2 regions of the Saccharopolyspora sp. 6V genome follow, and region 2 is predicted to be linked to the other one. Evidence: riboswitches for the same ligand, from Rfam matches in the RefSeq annotation. Region 2 holds a riboswitch; the other holds the start of a gene.
The links. Region 2 has a riboswitch for cobalamin ahead of LCD35_RS09430 (ribonucleoside-diphosphate reductase subunit alpha). Riboswitches for the same ligand answer to the same signal wherever they lie in the genome.
Positions count from the first base shown of each region.

Region 1: another riboswitch for cobalamin. It lies ahead of LCD35_RS08315 (hypothetical protein); the one in region 2 lies ahead of LCD35_RS09430 (ribonucleoside-diphosphate reductase subunit alpha).

Region 1 covers NZ_JAIUKB010000036.1:43,277-46,675, forward strand. The annotation lists gene LCD35_RS08305 (2-hydroxyacid dehydrogenase) at 1-539, shown strand, start outside; gene LCD35_RS08310 (DUF3558 family protein) at 782-1,306, shown strand; cobalamin riboswitch at 1,501-1,686, shown strand; gene LCD35_RS08315 (hypothetical protein) at 1,840-2,697, shown strand; gene LCD35_RS08320 (PLP-dependent cysteine synthase family protein) at 2,694-3,399, shown strand, end outside.
Region 2 covers NZ_JAIUKB010000040.1:29,148-32,546, reverse strand. The annotation lists gene LCD35_RS09435 (bifunctional UDP-sugar hydrolase/5'-nucleotidase) at 1-953, opposite strand, end outside; cobalamin riboswitch at 1,172-1,396, shown strand; gene LCD35_RS09430 (ribonucleoside-diphosphate reductase subunit alpha) at 1,518-3,399, shown strand, end outside.

The DNA.
Region 1 (3,399 bases), on a different contig from region 2:
ACCTGGCGGCGCTGACGGTCGGCATCCTCGGCTTCGGCAACATCGGGCGCGCGGTGGCCCGTCGCCTGGACGGCTTCGGCGCCCGGGTGGTGGTGCACGACCCGGTGCCGTCCGAGCCGGGCCGGGAGTACCTGCCGCTGGCCGAGGCGGTGGCCGCCTCGGACGTGCTGAGCCTGCACCTGCCGCTGAACACCGCCACCCACGGCCTGGTCGGTGACGAGCTGCTGGCGCGGATGCGGCGCGGCGGCTACGTGCTCAACGCGGGGCGTGGCGGCGTCCTGGACGAGCGGGCGCTGGTGCGGGCCCTGGATTCCGGGCAGCTGGCGGGCGCGGCGCTGGACGTGTTCGAGCAGGAACCGCTGCCCGCGGACTCGCCGCTGCGGGGCCGCTCGGACGTGCTGCTCAATCCGCACACCGCGGGCGTGACCTGGGACGCCTACCACAACCTCCGCGGGAGGTTGTTCGCGAAGCTCGCCGCCGTGCTGACCGGGGAGCGGCCCGCCGACGTGGTCAACGGGGTCGAGCCGCGCCCCCGCTGAAGTTGGCGGGTTCTCGTCATCGGGGGCTGTTTTCGGGGGTGGGAGCGCCGGTGGTCCTGGTCCGCTCGGGGCAGCCGGTGCGCCGGGCCGGTCGCTCGATTCTTGGGCGCTACGGCCGAAACCGCGTTGCTGCCGGAGCCGCCCGCTGGACGCACGGGACATGATCAGCGCGTCCAGCGGGGAGGGCGCGAGTTCTCCGGATCGACCCGATCCGGACCGGATCAACGGCAGGCGTGATGAGTGTGAACGAGAAGGTTGCGGTGCCCCGCATCGGCGCGGTTCGGCTCGGCTCGGTCGGCTTGGCCGTCGTCGCCGCGCTGTCGCTGGCGGGATGCGGCGGCGTGCAGGTCGACTCCCCGAAGGACGCGAGCGGGGAGAAGCCCTGCGACCTGGTGCCCGAGCAGACGGTGCACGAGCTGGGATTCCACCTGGGCGGCAAGGAGAGCGCGGGCGCGTGCACCTGGAGCACCCCGCGGGACAGCGTGCGGCTGGAGGTCGGTGTGGTCGCGGACCGGTCGCTGCAGGACTTCCAGGACGCGGCCGAGGAGTACTCCGACTTCGGCGAGCTGACCATCGGCGGGCACCCGGCGGTGCGCGCGAACTCCGGTGACCCGAAGGCCGACGGCACCTGCGAACTGGTCGTGGCCGCCGACTCGGACCAGGCGGTGTCGGCGAAGTCGAAGATCCCCAGCGGTGCCACCGCCGACCCGTGCGAGCTGGTGGAGCGGGCCCTCGACGCGGCCGTCCCCTCCTGGCCCGCCGCCTAGCCGCCGGGCGCACGGCGAGGTCGCGGTGATCCCGCGTCCGGTGAGGTGGCAGCACCGGGCGCGGGAGCCGGAGTCGCCGATGTCATATTCGCGAACGGCGATGCGTGCGCCGGTGTCCGCCACCTGCGGCGACACCGGTTCCGCCGACCGCGGTGCGGGTTCCGGGCGGTGGCCGCGGCCTTGACATCGGCCACCGGGGCTGCGAACTTCTGAGCCGTTCGAACGACGGTGTGCAGGAAGCCGGTGCGAATCCGGCGCGGTCCCGCCACTGTGAGTGGGGAGTCGTCCTCCACCCGAGCCACTGCCGGTCCCCGGCGGGAAGGCCGGAGGCCGGTGCCGATCCGCGAGCCAGGAGACTGGCACCGTCGTGCCGATTCGTGCGGGGTCGCGGAGCCCCGGAGGAGGTACGTGGTGTCGCGCATCGCCGCATCGCGCCGGGAAGTCCGGCAAACCGTCCACATCGGACACTAGTCGTCCCCGCGGGTTCGTCCCGCCGCTGTGCGTTCCGTTCCGGTTCCAGCTCGGGGAGACACGTGCGTCCTGCCACCACCACTGATCAGTCCTACGTGGACTCGCTGGTCGAGTCCGCGCTGTCCGGCCACGTCCGCGATGCGGGCGGGAACGGCCCGGCGGAGCTCTCCGCCGCCGTCGCGTTCCTGACCGTGCAGGCCGCCCGGCACACCGGCCGCGGCACCGGCTACACCAACACCGTGCTCAGCGTCCGGATCGCCGACGCCGTCGGCTCGTGCGCCGTCGAACCCGGCGCCCTGGACGAGGACGCGGTGCGCGCCGCCGTGGGCCGCACCGCGGCCGAGCTGCTGCGGCACCCGCTGCTGCCGGTGCGGGTCGCGGCGCTGGACGCCTACCTCGCCGCGCTCACCCCGCACCCCGCGCACCCGCTGTCCCGGCAGGTGGTGATCCCGGCGGGCGACTCGCTGGCCAAGTCCACCGCCCGCGCCCGCGCGGTCGCCGCGATCACCGCGGTCCCCGATGGCGGCCGGGTCGCGGTGATCGGCGTGGTGAACTCGCTGCTCGCCGCGCTGCGGGACCGCGGCCTCGACTACGTGCCCTGCGACCTCAAGGGCGGCCGCACCGAGTGGGACGAGCCGATCCGCACCGACCACGCCGCCGCGATCGACGGCGCGGACGCGGTGCTGGCGTCCGGCATGGTCCTCGGCAACGGCACCTTCGACGACATCGCCGCGACTTGCGCCGCCCGCGACCTGCCGCTGACCCTGTTCGCGCAGACCGGATCCGCGGTGCTGCGGGAACTGCTCGGCGGCCCGGTGCGCGCGCTGTCGGCGGAGCCCTACCCGTTCTTCTGGCTCTCCGGCGAGGACACCACGATCCACACCTACGAGGCCGCCCGCGCCACCGAGGTCGTGCGGTGACGGGTCGCGCGCCCGCCCGCTGCGACTCGCCCCTGGACCTGATCGGAGGCACCCCGCTGCTGCGGGTCGCCGCGCCGATCGCGTTCCCGCACCCGGGTTTCTGGGCGAAGCTGGAGAGCACCGCGCCGGGCGGCATGAAAGCCCGCGCCGCGCACGCCATGCTCACCGCGGCCCGAGCCCGCGGAGAACTGCGCCCCGGCGGGACGGTCGTCGAGTCCACCAGCGGCACCCTGGGCATCGGCTTGGCGTACGTGGGGACCGCGCTGGGCCACCCGGTCGTCGTGGTCGCCGACGCGGAGCTCGACGGGCAGACCCGCGCGCTGCTCACCGCGCACGGGGTGCGGGTGGAGCTGGTGCGCGACCCGCACCCGGTGGGCGGCTGGCACCCCCCGCGGCTGGACCGGGTGCGGGAGCTGCTGGCCGAGCTGCCCGGGGCGTACTGGCCGGACCAGTACAACAACCCGGACAACGTCACCGGCTACCGCGCGCTCGGCCACGAACTGCTGGACCAGCTGCCGGACGCGCAGGTCGTGGTGTGCAGCGTCGGCACCGGCGGGCACAGCGCCGGCATCGCGCGGGCGCTGCGCGAGCGCGCCCCCGGGGTGCGGCTGGTCGGGGTGGACGCGGCGGGGTCCGCGGTGTTCGGCGACCCGGTGGCGAAGCGCCTGATGCGCGGCCTCGGCAGCAGCATCCACCCCGGCA
Region 2 (3,399 bases):
GACAGCAGCCTGCCGTAGGAGGCGCCTTGCACGAGGGGACGCGGGTCGCCCGCCGGGTCGGTGGCGGTGCAGGTGTACTGCTGGTGGCTGTGCGCGCTGAACACGGCGTCGACCTGCGGGGAGACCTGTTCCGCGATGCGGCTCGCGGGGCCGCCGGGGGTGACCTGGCAGGAGTTCGGGCCGCCGCCGTCGGCTTCGTCGCCCTGGTGCAGCAGCACGACCTGCGCCTTGACGCCGAAGCGCTCCAGCGCGTCGGAGGTGCGGTCGATGGCTTCGACCTCGTCGCCGAACCGGAGTCCGCGCACCGCTTCGGGGCTGACCACGTCGGGCAGGTCCTGCAGGGTCGCGCCGATCACGCCGATCGGCACCCCGCCGGAGACCTGCACGGTGAACGGCAGCAGCGCGGGGGCACCGCCGTCCTCGAAGGTGACGTTGGCGCCGAGGTACGGGAAGTCCGCGCCGGCGAAGGAATCCCGGAACTCGCAACCGTCCTGCGGGTGGCAGCCGCCGGTCTGCAGCCGTTGGAGTTCCTGGTAGCCCTCGTCGAACTCGTGGTTGCCGACGACGTGGCCGCGCACGTCCTGCGAGTTGAGGAAGTCGACGGTGGGTTCGTCGTGGAACAGCGCGGAGTTCACCGGCGAGGCGCCGACGCTGTCGCCGGTCGAGAAGACCAGCGAGTTCGGCACCTCGTCGCGCAGCCGCTGCAGGTGGGTGGCGAGGTAGGCGGCGCCGCCGGCGTCGACGGTCCGGCCGTCGTCGAGCTCGATCTGCCCGGAGGACCCGGTGGGCGGTTCGAGGTTGCCGTGCAGGTCGTTGAAGGTGATCAGCCGGACGTCGGTGGTCGCGGGCGGGTCCTGCGGCGCGGCGCCGGCGGTGGCCCCGGTGGCCGTGGCCGCGGTGGCCAGTGCGGTGGCGGCGACGGCGAGTCCGCGTCGCACGCGGTGGGCACGCATGGTTCGGTCTTCCTCCCAGGTGGTGATCTCGGGAGGCAGTCTGCCCGGACCCGCTGCCGACCACCACCGATTCCGCGTCACACCTCGCGGTCGTGCGGAGCCGCCCGCGGCCGGGCAGGATGCGGCCGAGGAGTGCGCGGACGGCTACCGAGCGCCTCCGCACCGGCACCGCCACGCCGATGATGATGGGGTCCGGATCACCGCCGAACCCAAGATGTAGTGTGGCGCCCGCTGATGGTTCGCCGGTCCGCCCGGCGTGACAACAGGGAACCCGGTGCGAATCCGGGACTGCCCCGCAGCGGTGAACGGGAACGACCGCCGTCACCACCTCCCGGTGGTGCAGCACTGGACGCTCGGCGTCCGGGAAGCGACGGCCAGTAGGCCCGGTGCCGAGCACCGGTCGCCCGTGAGTCCGAAGACCTGCCATCGGTGCGCGCACGAGGGGTGCGCGCCGTCCGGGACCTCGCGGGAGGGTCGTGGGACGAGCGGTGCCGTGCGCGCCGCGGGTCCTGGCGCGTTCCGAGGAGTTCCGGGCAGGTGTCCGAGCTTGCGAGGAGAGAGCCAGTGACCGAGTCCACGACCCGGCCGTCAGCAGCGACCGCGGTGGTACCGGCAGGAGTGCGGGTGCTGCGGCGCGACGGGACCGTTTCCGGTTGGGACGAAACGAAGATCTCCGTGGCGTTGACCAAGGCGTTCCTGGCGGCCGAGGGGGATTCGGCCGCATCGTCGTCGCGGTTGCACCAGATCGTCGCGGAGTTGACGGAGCAGGCGGCGCAGGGCGTGCTGCGCCACGCGGGTACCGAAGGCCTGGTGCACATCGAGCAGATCCAGGACATGGTGGAGCTGGCGCTGATGCGCGGCGGGCACCACGGTGTCGCCCGCGCCTACGTGCTCTACCGGGAGGAGCACGCGCAGGCCCGCGAGGCCGAGGTGGCTCCCGTCGAGGACGCCGCTCCCCGCCTGGAGATGACCGCGCCGGACGGCACCCGGGTGCCGCTGGACTGGGAGCGGGTGTCGACCGTCGTCGAGCAGGCCTGCTCGGACCTCGACGACGTGCACGCCGACCAGGTGCTGCGCGAGGTGCGGCGCAACGTCTACGACGGCATCAGCTCCGCGGAGCTGGCCGAGTCGCTGACGATGGCGGCGCGCACCTTCGTGGAGGCGGAGCCGAACTACTCGCTGGTGACCTCGCGGCTGCTGCTGGACAAGCTGCGTCGGGAGGCGCTGAGCTTCGTCGCGGGCGAGCCGGCCGAGGCCGACCAGGTGCAGATGCGGGACCGCTACGCCGGTTACTTCGCCGACTACGTGCGCCGCGGCATCGAGCTGGAGCAGCTGGACCCGGAGCTGGCCCGCTTCGACCTGGAGCGGCTGGGCGCGGCGCTGGACGCGGACCGGGACATCGCGTTCGGCTTCCTCGGCCTGCAGACGCTCTACGACCGGTACCTGCTGCACGAGGACGGGGTGCGGTTCGAGCTGCCGCAGGCGTTCTTCATGCGGGTCGCGATGGGCGTGGCGCTGCGCGAGGACGACCGGGAGGCGCGGGCGATCGAGTTCTACGACCTGATCTCCTCGTTCGACTTCATGTGCTCGACGCCGACGCTGTTCAACGCGGGCACCACCCGCCCGCAGCTGTCGTCCTGCTTCCTGACCACTGTGGACGACGACCTGCACGGGATCTTCCACGGCATCAGCAACAACGCGCTGCTGTCGAAGTACGCGGGCGGGCTCGGCAACGACTGGACCCCGGTGCGGGGCACGGGCGCGCACATCAAGGGGACCAACGGTTCCTCGCAGGGCGTGGTGCCGTTCCTGAAGATCGCCAACGACACGGCGGTCGCGGTGAACCAGGGCGGCAAGCGCAAGGGCGCGGTGTGCGCGTACCTGGAGACCTGGCACGTGGACGTCGAGGAATTCCTCGACCTGCGCAAGAACACCGGGGACGACCGGCGGCGCACGCACGACATGAACACGGCGAACTGGGTGCCGGACGAGTTCCTGCGCCGGGTGGAGGCCGACGAGCCGTGGACCCTGTTCTCCCCGGACGAGGTGCCGGACCTGCACGACCTGTACGGCACCGCGTTCGCGCAGCGCTACCGGGAGTACGAGGCGGCCGCCGAGCGCGGTGAGCTGAAGGTGTTCCGCCAGGTCCGCGCGGTGGACCTGTGGCGCCGGATGCTGACGATGCTGTTCGAGACCGGGCATCCGTGGATCACCTTCAAGGACCCGTGCAACCTGCGGTCGCCGCAGCAGCACGCGGGCGTGGTGCACTCCTCGAACCTGTGCACCGAGATCACGCTGAACACGAGCAAGGACGAGGTCGCGGTCTGCAACCTCGGTTCGATCAACCTGGCGCGGCACGTCACGGCCGAGGGCCTGGACGTGGAGCGGCTGCGGCGCACCACCCGCACGGCGGTGCGGATGCTGGACAACGTCATCGACGTGAACT